One region of the Streptomyces sp. NPDC000151 genome, then DNA from elsewhere that is predicted to be linked to it. Evidence: riboswitches for the same ligand, from Rfam matches in the RefSeq annotation. Region 1 holds a riboswitch; each other region holds the start of a gene.
The links. A riboswitch is a leader RNA that binds a small molecule or an ion and turns the genes downstream of it on or off. The one in region 1 is predicted to bind cyclic di-AMP.
Positions count from the first base shown of each region.

Region 2: another riboswitch for cyclic di-AMP. It lies ahead of ABT381_RS27585 (M23 family metallopeptidase); the one in region 1 lies ahead of ABT381_RS28975 (C40 family peptidase).
Region 3: another riboswitch for cyclic di-AMP. It lies ahead of ABT381_RS11515 (M23 family metallopeptidase); the one in region 1 lies ahead of ABT381_RS28975 (C40 family peptidase).
Region 4: another riboswitch for cyclic di-AMP. It lies ahead of ABT381_RS23700 (transglycosylase family protein); the one in region 1 lies ahead of ABT381_RS28975 (C40 family peptidase).

Region 1 covers NZ_JBEPFC010000142.1:6,839-10,563, forward strand. Annotated here, with positions in the region: gene pcrA (DNA helicase PcrA) at 1-1,516, opposite strand, end outside; cyclic di-AMP (ydaO/yuaA leader) riboswitch at 1,808-1,987, shown strand; gene ABT381_RS28975 (C40 family peptidase) at 1,996-3,177, shown strand; gene ABT381_RS28980 (hypothetical protein) at 3,265-3,618, opposite strand.
Region 2 covers NZ_JBEPFC010000127.1:7,500-11,224, forward strand. Annotated here, with positions in the region: gene ABT381_RS27575 (PP2C family protein-serine/threonine phosphatase) at 1-328, shown strand, start outside; gene ABT381_RS27580 (DUF2332 domain-containing protein) at 308-1,357, opposite strand; cyclic di-AMP (ydaO/yuaA leader) riboswitch at 1,633-1,775, shown strand; gene ABT381_RS27585 (M23 family metallopeptidase) at 1,787-2,965, shown strand; gene ABT381_RS27590 (VOC family protein) at 3,435-3,725, shown strand, end outside.
Region 3 covers NZ_JBEPFC010000027.1:39,959-43,683, forward strand. Annotated here, with positions in the region: gene ABT381_RS11510 (GntR family transcriptional regulator) at 1-691, opposite strand, end outside; gene ABT381_RS11515 (M23 family metallopeptidase) at 956-1,789, opposite strand; cyclic di-AMP (ydaO/yuaA leader) riboswitch at 1,802-1,959, opposite strand; gene ABT381_RS11520 (M16 family metallopeptidase) at 2,304-3,671, opposite strand; gene ABT381_RS11525 (M16 family metallopeptidase) at 3,692-3,725, opposite strand, start outside.
Region 4 covers NZ_JBEPFC010000094.1:10,348-14,072, reverse strand. Annotated here, with positions in the region: gene eno (phosphopyruvate hydratase) at 1-1,235, opposite strand, end outside; gene ABT381_RS23700 (transglycosylase family protein) at 1,575-2,264, opposite strand; cyclic di-AMP (ydaO/yuaA leader) riboswitch at 2,268-2,435, opposite strand; gene ABT381_RS23695 (transglycosylase family protein) at 2,711-3,718, opposite strand.

The DNA.
Region 1 (3,725 bases):
AGGTGATCTTCTCGCGGGCCGAGAGGGCGTCGATCATCGCTTCGGCGCGGTCGCCGATGCCACGCTTCGGCACGTTCAGGATGCGGCGGAGCGGGACGGTGTCCTCGGGGTTGGACAGCACGCGCAGGTACGCGAGGACGTCCCGGACCTCCTTGCGCTCGTAGAAGCGCACGCCGCCGACGACCTTGTACGGCAGCCCGACCCGGATGAAGACTTCCTCGAAGACACGGGACTGGGCGTTCGTACGATAGAAGATCGCGACGTCGCCGGCCCTGGTCTCGCCCGCGTCCGTCAGCCGGTCGATCTCGTCGGCGACGAACTGCGCCTCGTCGTGCTCGGTGTCGGCGACATAGCCGGTGATCTTCGGGCCCGTGCCGGCGTCCGTCCAGAGGTTCTTCGGGCGGCGGTTCTCGTTGCGCTCGATGACGGCGTTGGCGGCCGAGAGGATCGTCTGCGTGGAGCGGTAGTTCTGCTCCAGCAGGATCGTGGTCGCGTTCGGGTAGTCCTCCTCGAACTGGAGGATGTTCCTGATCGTGGCGCCGCGGAAGGCGTAGATCGACTGGTCGGCGTCGCCCACGACGCACAGCTCGGCGGCGGGCACCTCGGGCGTCCCGGGGCCTACCAGCTCGCGCACGAGGGTGTACTGGGCGTGGTTCGTGTCCTGGTACTCGTCGACCAGCACGTGCCGGAAGCGGCGGCGGTAGTGGTCCGCGACGTCCGGGAACGCCTGCAGCAGATTCACCGTCGTCATGATGATGTCGTCGAAGTCCAGGGCGTTGGCCTCGCGCAGCCGCGCCTGGTACATCGCATACGCCTCGGCGAGGGTCTTCTCGAAGCCGTCGGCGGCCGTCCCGGCGAAGTCCTCGTGATCGATGAGCTCGTTCTTGAGATTGGAGACCTTGGCGCTGAAGGACTTGGGCGGGAAGCGCTTGGGGTCGAGGTCCAGGTCGCGGCAGACCAGGGCCATCAGGCGCTTGGAGTCGGCGGCGTCGTAGATCGAGAACGACGACGTGAAGCCCAGCTTCTTGGACTCGCGGCGCAGGATGCGCACGCAGGCGCTGTGGAAGGTGGACACCCACATGGCGTTGGCGCGCGGGCCGACCAGCTCCTCCACGCGCTCCTTCATCTCGCCCGCGGCCTTGTTCGTGAACGTGATCGCGAGGACCTGGCCGGGGTGGACGCCGCGCGCGCCGAGCAGATGCGCGATGCGGTGCGTGAGGACGCGGGTCTTGCCGGAGCCGGCGCCCGCGACGATGAGCAGCGGCGCGCCCGTGTGCACGACGGCGGCCTTCTGCTCGTCGTTCAGCCCCTCCAGCAGCGCGGCCGGGTCCACTGCGGGGCGGGCGGCGCCGTCGCGGTAGTACGCGTCCCGCTGCACGGGCGCGTCGAAGCGGCCGCCGAAGAGGTCGTGCGGCACCTCCTCCGCTGCCGGACGGTCCTCGTCCTCGGGAGGCGGCGGCTCCTCGTCCTTGGAATCGAGGTCCGCCAGGAAGCTGTCGTCAAAGAGGCTGCTCATCGCCCACCGAGTCTAGGCCGCCCCACCGACAACCCGGCCCCGGCCGCGAAATTCCGGGGATTACGGGGGTGCGGAGAATACGGCACGAGGCGGGCGGTCACGGGCAGAGAACGGCACCGGACAGTGCGTGGTCGGAACCGGTCCGGCATCGACCCGGACACGACGAGATCACGAAAAGGTTTCGGGCATATCGAACATCAGCCTTCACAGAAGTCACACGAGTTGGCTACCGTGCCGACCGGGCAGCCCGCCCCACCGCCCGGCGAAAGCGCCGGCACGGGCCGCCCCGCCGAGTCCGTACCGCCGCACCCAGGGCGGGCCGGAGCCGGGGACCCACACGCACGACCGGGGTGAATCGGCCGGCACGGAGCGATCCGTACGGCCGTAGGGCACCTTCCGTAGTACGGCCGCAGCGATGCGGCACGCGCCCGAACCCGACAGCTAACCCGGTAGGCGGTCCACGGAAGGAGTCGCCGGCCTTGGCGTCTCATCGCAAGCCGCGCACCCGCATCCTCGCCGTGCCCGCGCACCGCCGTACGGCGGCCGGGCTCACCACCGCGGCGCTCGCCTCCGTCACGCTGCTCACCCAGAGCGCGGACGCGGCACCCAGAAACCCCAAGCCCTCCATAGAAGAGGTCAAGAAGAAGGTCGACGGCCTGTACCGGCAGGCCGAGGTCGCCACCCAGAAGTACAACGCCGCCAAGGAGCGCGCCGGCACGCAGCGCGAGAAGGTGGACGGGCTGCGCGAGGCCGCGGCCCAGCGGACCGAGAAGATGAACGAGGCCCGGCGCGAGCTGGGCACCTTCGCCTCCGCGCAGTACCGCTCCGGCGGGCTGAGCCCGACCGCCCAGCTGATGCTGGCCCGGGACCCGCAGCAGTTCGTGGACCGCAACCACCTGATGGAGCGGCTCACCGGCCGCCAGCAGGAGGCGGTCGCCGACTACCAGGACCAGCAGGCGCAGGCCGCGCGCAAGCGGGCGCAGGCGACCCGGAGCCTGGAGGAGCTGCAGAAGTCCCAGGAGTCACTGAAGACGTCCAAGCGGGACGTCCAGGACAAGCTGACCGAGGCCCGGCAGCTGCTGTCCCGGCTGACCGCGCAGGAGAAGGCGCGGCTGGCGGAGCTGGACCGCAAGAAGAAGGCCGAGGCGCAGCGCAAGGCCGAGCGGCTGGCGCGGGAGCAGGCCGAGCGCGAGCAGCGGGAGCACCAGGACGACGGATCGGGCGGTACGGACGGCGGGTCCGGGACCGGCTCCGGGGGTGATACCGGGTCCGGTACGGGGTCGGGCTCCGGGGTGCCCGATGGTGCGTACGCAACCAAGGCGGAGAAGGCGCTCACCTTCGCCCGCGCGCAGCTGGGCAAGCCGTACGTGTGGGGCGCGACCGGCCCCACGTCGTACGACTGCTCAGGGCTGACCCAGGCGGCGTGGAAGGCGGCGGGCGTCTCGCTGCCGCGGACGACCTGGGACCAGGTGAAGACCGGCACGCGGGTCGCGACGAAGGACCTTCACCCCGGTGACCTGGTGTTCTTCTACGACGACATCAGCCACGTCGGGATGTACATCGGCGACGGCAAGATGATCCACGCGCCGAAGCCGGGCGCGAGCGTCCGCGTGGAGTCGATCTACTACATGCCGATCTACGGGAGCGTACGGCCGGCCTGAGCGGCACATGCCCGGAAACGACGAACCGCGCGACCGCCCCGGAGAACGAGGCAGTCGCGCGGTTCGTCGCGCCGAAGGTGGGGCGGCTCAGGTCCAGAGCAGCGCGATGAAGATGTTGACGACCGTGAGCAGGCCGACGAGCCCGAAGAGCGGCTTCTCCACCTTCTCCTCGTCACGCTTCACGTAGACCAGGCCCAGGATCACGATCAGGACGGCGAGCTTGACGCCGATCTTGATGTTGTTGACCGAGTAGTCCTGCATCTGGTTCAGGCCGACCAGGATGACGCCGGTCACCAGCATCGTGATCGCGCCGTGCAGCATCGCGGGCACGAAGCGGGCGGTGCCCGCGCCCATCGCCTTCATCTGCGTGAGGAAGCCGCCGAGCAGCGAAGCGATGCCGATGATGTGCAGCGCGACGAACACATTGATCACTACGTCCATAGTGGTCGATCGTAGCCCCGCCCCCGGCCCGGCCCTCGGGCAGGGCTGCCGTCGCTGCCCCGGCCCACCACCGGCCCGCCACCGGTCGGCACCTGCCGGTATCCGTC
Region 2 (3,725 bases), on a different contig from region 1:
GCTGCTGTGCGCGGACGGCACGCTGCGCGAGCTGGAGCCGCGGGCCCCGGCGCTGCCGCTCGGGCTGAGCGAGGTCGCGGGCTGGCCGGACCGGGCCGACCAGGCCGATTTCCCGCCCGGCGCGATGCTGCTGCTGTTCACCGACGGGGTGACCGAGGCGCGGGACAGCGGGGGCGTGTTCTACCAGCCGGCGGTCCGGCTGGCCGGCCGGCTGTTCACCGGTCCCGACGCGCTGCTGGACGCCCTGGTGGACGACGTGGCACGGCACACGGGAGGGGAGACGGCGGACGACATGGCCCTGCTGGCGCTACGAAGACCGGAGGGGTAGGGACGGTGCCTCCTCCAGCCACTGCACGCTCTGTCCGTGCTGGCCCGTGAGGGCGACCGGGTGGCCGTCGAGCGCGAGGGTGAGCTGGTGCGCGTCGGCGGGGCGCGGTCCGGGCAGCCACGGCAGCACGCTGTGGTGCTCGTTGGAGACCCAGTGCCCGGCCCGGTCCACCAGGACCGACCGTACGACCCGGGCGAACTCCTCGCGGCGCTCCAGCGGCAGATACGTCAGCACGGCCGTGTGGAAGACCACCAGCGTCGCGTCGCGCGGCGCCCGCGCGGCCAGCGCGGGCAGCTCGTCCAGGAGGTCGCCGCGCACGAGCGGAGCCGGCGGTGCCTGCCGTACGGCCTCGATGGCGTCGCGCTGACGCCGCTGACGTTCCGCCGCATCGGGCGTCGACCCGGGCCAGATCAGCGCCTGGAGCCAGCGCACGTCGTCGGCGTCGGCCACGTCGAGCGGGTTCAGGTCGATCCCCGCCCGCCAGGCGATCCGGGGCAGCCCGGTCGGTACCGGCGTGCCCGGGGACGTACGGCAGGAAAAGACGACCGGGCTGTCCGGAGCGCCGAACTCCGGTCCGTCGTCGTAGCGATAGCGGTACCGGTCCGGGTGCAGGCACAGCCCGGCCGACGCGCCGACCTCCAGGAGCGCGAGCGGCTGGGGGAGCCGGGCGAGGAGCGGCAGCAGTGTGGCGCAGCGCGCGGGTTCGTTGGTCTGCGTGAGCCGCCGCATCATGACGTCGCGTACGTCGTCCCAGTGCCGGATCGTCCACTCGCGCCACGTGCGGTACGCGAAGTCGCCGCGCGGCCCCTGGTCGGCGTGCGGGCCGTCGAGGTAACGGACGGCGGCGAGCAGGAGATTGGGCTGCTGCTTGTTGCCGGGCGGCAGGGAGGCGCCCAGGAAGTCGCAGAATTCCGGGTCCTGGCTGATGCGGGCGGTCAGCTCCTCATGCGCTTCGGACTCGCCCCGCGCCTGCTGCCACGAGAACTCCGCGTACCGATCCGCCACTGCCTGCGCGCTGTTGACGACCATGATCAGACGTTACTGCTCTCACTGTACGTAATCGCTGCGCACCCCTCCGCATAACAACTGACAAACGATCAGTCCGCTACGGGTTTCCGATGCCCGGTCAACTCGCCCCCATTTGGTCATGACTGGTGGCATAAGTCCAGCTCAGCGGGCGTACGGATTCCGGGGAACGCTTGGAATCCGGCCGTCCCGTCCATTACTGTCCGATAACGCAGCGCGGTCGGACCAGCCGTCGCAAGAGGCGGCACCGCGCGGCCGACGCCGAATCCCATAAGCGCACTTCACCACCGCACCACCTGCCCAGGGAACCGGGGAACCACCACCTTGGGGTGAATCGGACGACTCCCCCCGGAGCCGCCCGTAGGAGACCTTCCTGCTCCGAACCCGTCAGCTAACCCGGTAGGCGAGAAGGAAGGAAAGGAGTGCGCCCCCGTGGCGTCCAACAAGCCTGCCCCCGACCCGTCTCCCGGGTCCCCGCACCTCGCGCACGACTCGTACCGCACCCACGATGCGTACGCGGCGCACGGCACCCACGAGTCCCCCAGGACGCACGCCGAGCCGGCGCCCGCCGACACCGCCACCTTCCCCGCCGTGAGCGATCCGGGTGCGGCGGGCGGCCCGTGGGAGGAGTGGAACCCCACCGAGGAGTCCGTACGCCCCGTACGCGGCCGGCACCGCGTGGCCAAGCAGCGCGGCGGCGGCCTCGCCCGCAGCAGTACGGTCCTGGGCGTCGGCGTCATCGCGGCGGTCGGCGCGGGCGGCATGGCCTCCGCGCAGGGCAAGCCGCAGGTCTCCATATCCATGCCCGACCTGGGCAGCATGGCCGAACACGTATCCGAGAAACTCCCCGCGGCGGAGAGCCTGCCGGGCATCGGCGGTCTGGTCTCCCACGACTCCTCCGGTACGGGCGCGGACGGTGCGCAGGGCGGCCCGTTCACCCGGGCGGGCGGCGGCGAGTCCGCGCAGGGCGGCGGCGAGGCGCTCCGCGCCCGCATCCTGGAGCAGGCCGAACAGGCGCAGAGCTCCGCCGACCAGGAGGCCCGCGAGACCGCCGAACAGGCCGCGGTCCAGCAGGCCGAGGCGGACGCGGCCGAGCGCCAGAAGCACGCCGAGAGCGCGAAGAAGAAGGCCGCGGCGGAAGCCAAGGCCAAGGCCGAGGAAGAGGCGCGCAAGAAGGCGGCCGCCGCCCGCGCCGCCGAGCTCGCCGAACTGGCCAAGAGCTACACCCTCCCGGTCTCCTCTTTCACCATCACCGCCACCTTCGGACAGGGCGGCGACCGCTGGGCCGCCGACCACACAGGGCTGGACTTCGCCGCCCCGACCGGTACCCCGGCCAAGGCCGTGCACGGCGGCACGATCACGCAGGCCGGCTGGGCGGGCTCGTACGGCTACCGCATCGTCGTCACCCTCGACGACGGCACCGAGCTCTGGTACTGCCACCTCTCCTCGATGGTGAAGACCTCGGGCAAGGTGAACGCCGGCGACGTCATCGGCCGGGTCGGCGCCACTGGCAATGTCACGGGCCCGCACCTCCACCTGGAGGTCCGCCCGAGCCCGGACACGCCGGTCGACCCGATGCCGTGGCTGCGCGACCACGGGCTGAAGGTCTGACGACGACGCCTGACGACGACGCCTGACGACGACGCCTGACGACGACGTCTGATGACGACGTCTGATGACGACGATGGCGTGAAGGTCTGAGAACGCCCGCTCTCCGGGGTCGCCTTCGGGGTCGTCTTCGGGCGCGCCTTCGGGCCATCCTCCGCCCGCCGGGCTTCCGTCCGCCCGTCCGGGGCACTTGTCCGCCGTCGCCGCCGCCTCGTGCGCCCCGCTCCGCCGCGACCGGGAACCGGGCGTACTAGCAGGAGGGGAGAGGCGGTGGCCGACGGCCGGGTCTCCGCGTAGCGCGGGCCCGCACACCACGGCGGCCCTGATGGCCACCCGCACACCGCGGGGGCCATCGGGCCGCCGGGCGTATCTTCGGCCGTCCGGCGAGCGCAACCCATCCCGCTCCCGCAGAATGAACGGGCCCCCGCCACCGCGCCCCAAGAAGAACGGCGCCGAGCCAAGGACGGCCCCAGTGGAGTGGACCCTCGAAGTTGTCACCGTCCCCGTCACCGACCAGGACCGTGCGAAGCGCTTCTACGAAGAACAGTGCGGCTTCAAGGCCGACGTGGACTCGCAAGTCGCCGAAGGGGTACGGATCATCCAGCTGACCCCGCCCGGTTCGCGCTGCTCGATCGCCCTCATCCAGGGCCTGCCGCCGGCACCCGGCCAGTCCGCCATGGCCCCGGGCTCGCTCCAGGGCCTGCAGCTGTGCGTGGTGGACATCGAAGCGGCCCACGCGGAGCTGGTACGGCGCGGGGTGGAG
Region 3 (3,725 bases), on a different contig from region 1:
GGACGCGCGCCGTGTTTACGGACCGTTTCACTTCCCTCACCGCCGGCGCCGGACGGCGCAGCCGGTGGGCGGGCAGCGCGTGCTCCACATGGGCGGCGGTCAGTGCGCGGGCGCGCTCGGCGTCGCCGCGCGCCACCGCGTCCACGATCGCGCCGTGCTCCTGCCAGGACCGGTCCGCCTCACCGGGCGACGGCTGGTCCAGGTCGATCGCGTACACCCAGTCGATCTTGCGGCGCAGCTGGGTGAGCAGCGCCGTCATGCTCGCGCTGCCGGACGCCTGGGCGAGCGTCTCGTGGAACCAGCAGTCCAGTTGCCGCAGGTCGGCGGCGCTGCCGTGGCGGGCCCTCGCACGCCCCAGGCGGACCAGGCCGCGCAGTACCTTCAGATGGGCGGCCGAGCGGCGGGCCGCGGCGCGGGCGGCGCCCAGGGGCTCCAGGAGGAGGCGGATGTCCAGGAGGTCGGCGGCCTCCTGCTCGGTCGGCTCGGCCACACACGCGCCCGCGTGCCGCCGCGTGGTGACGAACCCCTCGGACTCCAGCGTGCGCAGCGCTTCGCGTACGGGGACGCGGGAGACGCCGTACCGGGACGCGAGCAGTTCCTCGATCAGCCGGGAGCCGGGCGGGAACGTTCCGGAGACGATGTCGTCGCGAATCGCCGTGCAGACCGCATGCGCCGAAATGTTCCCTCGCATCGTCCGTGCCTCCGCCGTAATCCTCTGGAAACGCCGTCCGGGCGGCGCCTTTTCCGTGACTCTATGACACCGGACCGGCATTTCCGATGGCCGTCACGAATTCATGGATATTTTTTGGCCAATGGGCGGGAGTTCCGGGGAGGCGGGGACGGGAGCGCAACGGGAGCGCATACGGAGACGCCGAAGCCCCGGCCGGGGGCCGGGGCTTCGGGTGGTACACGGGGAACGCCGTACGGTGCGCGGCCCCTCAGAGGCTCGGGTCCCTCAGACGCTGACGCCGTGCGAACGCAGGTACGCGATCGGGTCGATGTCCGAGCCGTACTCCGGGCCGGTGCGCGCCTCGAAGTGCAGGTGCGGGCCGGTGGTGTTGCCGGTGTTGCCGGACAGCGCGATCTGCTGGTTCGCGGAGACCCGCTGGCCCACGGAGACGCCGATGGACGACAGGTGGCCGTACTGGGTGTAGGTGCCGTCGTTCATCTTGAGGACGATGTTGTTGCCGTACGCGCCGCCCCAGCCGGCCTCGACGACCGTGCCCGCGCCGACGGCGTGGACGGCGGTGCCGGAGGCGGCGTGGAAGTCGATGCCGGTGTGGCTGCCGGAGGACCACAGGCCGCTGGACGCCTTGTACGGGGTGGAGACGTAGCTGCCGGCGATCGGCGCGACGAAGCCACTGGCGCTGAGCGTGGTACGGGCGTCGGAGCGCGAGGCGCGCTTCTCCGCCGCCTTCTTCTTGGCGGCGGCCTTCTTCTCGGCCGCCTCGGCCGCGGCCTTGCGCTGAGCCTCCTGGGCCTTCTTCTTGGCGGCCTCGGCGTTCTTGACGGCGGCGTCCTCGACCTGCGTACGGGCGGCGGCGACCTCGGCGGCCTCCTCCTGCGCGTCGGCCTGGGCCACGATGTTGTCGGCGACCCGGTCGCCGGTGTCGGCGATGGCGCGGGTCAGGCCGGTGTCGGTGGCGGCCGGGTCCTCGGCGGCGGCCAGCGCCGGGGAGGCGATGGACACGACGACACCGGTCGCGGCGGCTATGCCGGCGATGTTGCGGGTGGTCCGGGCAGCACGGCCGGGGCGGCGGTGCTTGCCGGTGGCACGGGTGAACGCCATGACCGGCGCACTCCTTTCCTTCCTTCTCGCCTACCGGGTTAGCTGACGGGTTCGGAGCAGGAAGGTCTCCTACGGCGGCCTCCGGAGAGGACGCCGATTCACCCCAAGGGGACATGTGGGTCCCCGGCTCCCCTGGCTCGCGCCGTACGGGGACTCGGCGATGACTGTCCGGCGGCCGCGGGCGCGGCGCAGTTCTGACGAACAGCCGGACCGACGCTAAAGGGGACATCTCGCGATCAGCAAACAGAATCGAGAGTTTGTGCCGGACGCCACACGGGGCGGAGGCAACCACCTACAGCATTCCGGACAAAAACGAAGATCCCGGGCCGCTTTGGCGGCCCGGGACCCTTTATGTCCTGCTATGTGAGCGGCGTTGGCACGGTTCAAGACACCCAGTGACGGGACCGGTACGACGCGTTCCGGCCCGTCCTTCCGCCGTACCGCGCAGGCGAATTCACCACCGCAACCGCCCCGGGACGGCGCCGGTCCGCGACCGCCGCCGGCCCGCCCCGCGTCAGCCCGTGACGACCGACACCTCGCCGATGCCCAGCTTCCGCACCGGCTCCGCGATCTGCGCGGCATCGCCCACCAGGACCGTGACGAGCCGGTCCACCGGGAAGGCGCTGACCGCGGCGGCGGTCGCCTCGACCGTGCCGGTCTCGGCCATGCGCCGGTACAGCTCCGCCTGGAAGTCGTCGGGGAGGTGCTGCTCGACCTGGTCGGCCAGCGTCCCGGCGACGGCGGCGGCCGTCTCGTACTTCAGCGGCGCCACGCCGACCAGATTCTGCACCGCCACGTCGCGCTCGGCGTCGGTCAGGCCCTCGGCGGCCAGCGTCCGCAGCACCTTCCACAGGTCCTCCAGCGCCGGACCCGTGGACTCCGTGTCCACCGAACCGCTTATGGCCAGCATCGCCGCGCCCGTGCCGTCACCGGAGGAGCGCAGCACCTGCCCGAAGGCCCGTACGCCGTAGGTGTAGCCCTTCTCCTCGCGCAGCACGCGGTCCAGGCGGGAGGTGAGCGTGCCGCCCAGGCAGTACGTGCCGAGCACCTGGGCGGGCCAGACGCGGTCGTGCCGGTCGGCGCCGATGCGGCCGATCAGCAGCTGCGTCTGGACGGCGCCGGGCCGGTCGACGATGACCACACGGCCGCTGTCGTCGGCGGTGATGGGGGAGGCGGCCACCGGCTCGGCGGCGGAGCCGGTCCACGCGCCCAGGGTCTCCTCCAGCGCCGCGTCGAGGTCCACCCCGGTGAAGTCGCCGACGATGACGGCGGTGGCCGTGGCGGGGCGTACGTGCGCCTCGTAGAAGGCGCGGACAGCGGCGGCGTCGATGCGCGCCACCGTCTCCTCGGTGCCCTGGCGCGGCCGGGACATCCGGGAGGTGGCCGGGAACAGCTCCTTGGAGAGGGCCATCGCGGCGCGCCGGGCCGGGTTGGCCAGCTCGTGCGGGATCTCGTCCAGGCGGTTGCGCACCAGGCGCTCGACCTCGCTGTCCGGGAAGGCCGGGGCGCGCAGGGCGTCGGCGAGCAGGCCGAGCGCCTTCACGAGGCGGGAGGCCGGCACCTCCAGGGAGACGCGGAGGCCGGGGTGGTCCGCGTGCGCGTCCAGCGTGGCGCCGCAGCGCTCCAGCTCGGCGGCGAACTCCTCGGCGTCGTGCTTGTCGGTTCCCTCGGAGAACGCCCGCGCCATGATCGTGGCGACGCCGTCCAGGCCCTCGGGCTCGGCGTCCAGCGGCGCGACGAGGTTGATCTCGACGGCCACGACCTGCTGGCCCGGGCGGTCGGCGCGCAGCACCGTCAGGCCGTTGCCGAGCGCGCCGCGCACCGGGGCCGGGAACGCCCACGGCTTCGGCTGCCCGGCCTGCGGCTGCGGGTGGAAGGTCATGGTCGGGGTCACGGCGTCGGTCACTGGGCCGCCTCCTCGGTCTTGGTCTCGGTG
Region 4 (3,725 bases), on a different contig from region 1:
GCGTCGTCGAGGATCTCCTCGATGCGCAGCAGCTGGTTGTACTTGGCCACGCGCTCGGAGCGGGCCGGGGCGCCGGTCTTGATCTGGCCGCAGTTGGTGGCGACGGCCAGGTCGGCGATGGTGACGTCCTCGGTCTCGCCGGAGCGGTGCGACATCATGCACTTGAAGCCGTTGCGCTGGGCCAGCTCGACGGCGTCCAGGGTCTCGGTCAGCGAACCGATCTGGTTGACCTTGACCAGGAGGGCGTTGGCCGAGTTCTCCTCGATGCCGCGGGCCAGGCGCTCGGGGTTGGTGACGAACAGGTCGTCGCCCACCAGCTGCACCTTGGTGCCGAGCTTCTCGGTGATGACGTTCCAGCCGGCCCAGTCGTCCTCGAAGAGCGGGTCCTCGATGGAGACGAGCGGGTACGAGGCGACGAGCTCCTCGTAGTACTCGGTCATCTCGGCGGCCGAGCGGCTCTTGCCCTCGAACTCGTACACGCCGTCCTTGTAGAACTCGGAGGCGGCGACGTCCAGCGCCAGCGCGATGTCCTGGCCGGGGGCGTAGCCGGCCTCCGTGATGGCCTCCAGGATGAGGTCGAGGGCCTCACGGTTGGAGCCGAGGTTCGGGGCGAAGCCGCCCTCGTCGCCCAGGCCGGTGGCCAGGCCCTTGTTCTTCAGGACCTTCTTGAGGGTGTGGTAGACCTCGGCGCCCCAGCGCAGCGCCTCGGAGAAGGACTCCGCGCCGATCGGGGCGATCATGAACTCCTGGATGTCCACGTTGGAGTCGGCGTGCGAGCCGCCGTTCAGGATGTTCATCATCGGGACGGGCAGGACGTGCGCGTTCGGGCCACCGAGGTAGCGGAACAGCGGCAGGTCGCTGGCCTCGGACGCGGCGTGCGCGACGGCCAGCGAGACGCCCAGGATCGCGTTGGCGCCCAGGGAGCCCTTGTTGTCGGTGGCGTCCAGGTCGAACATCGCCTGGTCGATGAGGCGCTGCTCGGTGGCGTCGTAGCCGACCAGCTCGGGGCCGATCTGCTCGATGACGGCCAGCACGGCCTTCTCGACGCCCTTGCCGAGGTAACGGTTCGGGTCGCCGTCACGCAGCTCGATGGCCTCGAAGGCGCCGGTGGAGGCGCCCGACGGCACGGCCGCGCGGCCGGTGCTGCCGTCGTCGAGGCCGACCTCGACCTCGACCGTGGGGTTGCCTCGCGAGTCGAGGATCTCGCGAGCTACGACGACGTCGATCGACGGCACGTTGTCTCCTTCGTGGGTTTCTGGAGTTCTGCAGCACGAGCCTAACGGCCCACGGCTCCTACGCCTGCCCCTAGCCCCGTCTGTGAGACGAAAAAGGACCCAAAGGCCCGCAATACGGGAGGTAGCGTCCGCATTTTGTAGCGGACGTACCGGGCAAAACGGTCCGTACGCATCTGAGCGGCGGCCCGCCCGGATGCCGGTGCACTGCCCCGCCGCGCCAACGCGAAAGCCCCGCCGTGGCGCGCTCGGGGGGACGCGTCGCGGCGGGGCGGTCTCACGGGGCGGCTCTCACGCCTGCCGGGTACCGGCTCGGACGTTGAGGTGCCGGCCTGTACCGGCTCAGACGTTGAGCTTCTGGCCGGGGAAGATCAGGTTCGGGTTGCCGCCGACGACCGACTTGTTCTTCGCGTAGACGGTCTTCCAGTCGGCGCCGTGCGCCTTGGCGATCTTGCCCAGGGTGTCGCCGGACTTCACGGTGTAGTTGCCGTGGCCGGTCACCGGCTTCGGGTCGGCCTTGGGCTGCACGGGCTGCGGCTGCGGCGCGGCCTGCTGCTTCGGGGCCTGCTGCTGCGGCGCGGCCTGCTGCTTCGGCGCCTCCTGCTTCGGGGCGGCCTGCTGCTGGACCTGGCCGGAGCCACCGGTGTTCACCTGCGCGGACGGGCCACCGGCGGTCAGGCCGCCGGCACCGGCGCAGCCCCAGGCACCCGGGCCCTGCATGGCGAGCAGCTTCTCGGCGGTGGCGATCTGCTGGTCCTTGGTGGCCAGGTCGGCGCGCGGGGCGTACTTGGTGCCACCCGCGGCGGCCCAGGAGCTGTTGTTGAACTGCAGGCCGCCGTAGTAGCCGTTGCCGGTGTTGATCGACCAGTTGCCACCGGACTCGCACTGGGCGACCTTGTCCCAGGTGGCGACCGAGGCGGCGTTGGCGGAACCGGCGGCCATCAGCGGGACGGCCACGGCGGCGCCTGCGACACCGGCGAGCGTGGCGACACGGACGGCCTTCGAGGGGCGGCGGTGCTTGCCCTTGAGCATGTTGTTCTCCCTCACCGACGCCTGCGAGGTGAGCTGTCGGGTTCGGGCTGTGAGTGGCCCGGCCGGATGCGCTGTCGCACATCCGGCTTCACCCCAAGCCGGCCGCTGCGTTTCCGCTGCGTACGGCACTTACCTTGGGTCCCCCGCTCCTGCCTACGGCGCTTGCGCGACGGTTGTCCGACCGATCACCGGCAGGATTCGGCGAATGATCGGCGGGCTCGCTTGGTGCGAGCGGTGAAGAACGTAAACACACACCCCTCGGCGGTTCAAACCACCTTTTCGCAGGACACTTTGCGGTTTTCGATCACCGGTGGCATCCGTTTGCGCAGGTCGAACACGGTATGGAAAGAACGGACAGGGCGGACGGAATACCTCGGGACGAGACCCATGTCTCACTTTCCCCAAATGGGGGCAACCATCCCGCACTTACGCCGTGCGGCCCGCGGTCACTGGCCGAGGTCGAGGCGCTGACCTGGCTGAATAAGGTCCGGATCAGCTCCGACGACACCCTCGTTGGCGTCGTAGAGGCCGGCCCACCCCTCGGCCAGCCCGTGCTCCTCCGCGATCGCGGAGAGGCTGTCGCCCGGCCGCACTGTGTACACGCCGTCGCCCTCCCCGGTACCGCGGTGGGCGTCACCGCCGCGCGAGGCGTGCCGCCCCTCGGGACGCCCGTCCTTGCCGTCGTCGGTACCGCCGCGGTGCCGGCCGGTACCGGGCGCGGAGGCGCCGCCGTCGGACGACGCGGGCGGCTCGGTGGCCCCCTCGGAGGGCTGCGCGGAGTCCGAGGGCTCGGTCGACGGAGCGGTCGACGGGTCGGTGGTGGGGTCGGCCGACGGGTCGGCGGTGGGCTGCTCGGAGGCGCCTTCGGAGGGCCGCGCGTCACCGGAGTCCGTGCCGTCGCCGGACGGCGTGGCGGAGGGCGTGGCCGACGGCTCGTCGGTGGCACCATCCGTGGCGCCGTCCGTGGCGCCGCCCGACGGCTGGGTGTCGCCGGAGTCGCTGCCGCTCGCGGAGCCGTCGTCGGAGGGCTGCGGCGCGGGCGTCTGCGTGCTGCCCGGGTCCACGTCGGGTATCAGCCCGTCCAGGTCGAGGCCGGCGTTCACCGAGCAGCTGGGCCAGGCATCCGGGCCGCGGTCGTTCAGTACCGACTCGGCGACCGCGATCTGCTGGGCGCGGCTGGCCAGGTCCGGACGCTCGGCGTAGGACTCGCCGCCGTAGTCCTTCCACATCTGCAGGGTCAGCTGCAGCCCGCCGTAGTAGCCGTTGCCGGAGTTGGCGCTCCAGGTGCCGCCGCTCTCGCACAGCGCGACGCGGTCCCAGGTGGCGGTGTCGGCGGCCTGGGCCCCGCCCGCCGTCAGCAGCGGCAGGGCCAGCCCGGCCCCCGTGACGGAGGCCGCCACCAGGAGGGCGGGAGCCTGACGGGGGCGGCGGTGTCTACCGTTGCCGGAGCGCATGCGAGTG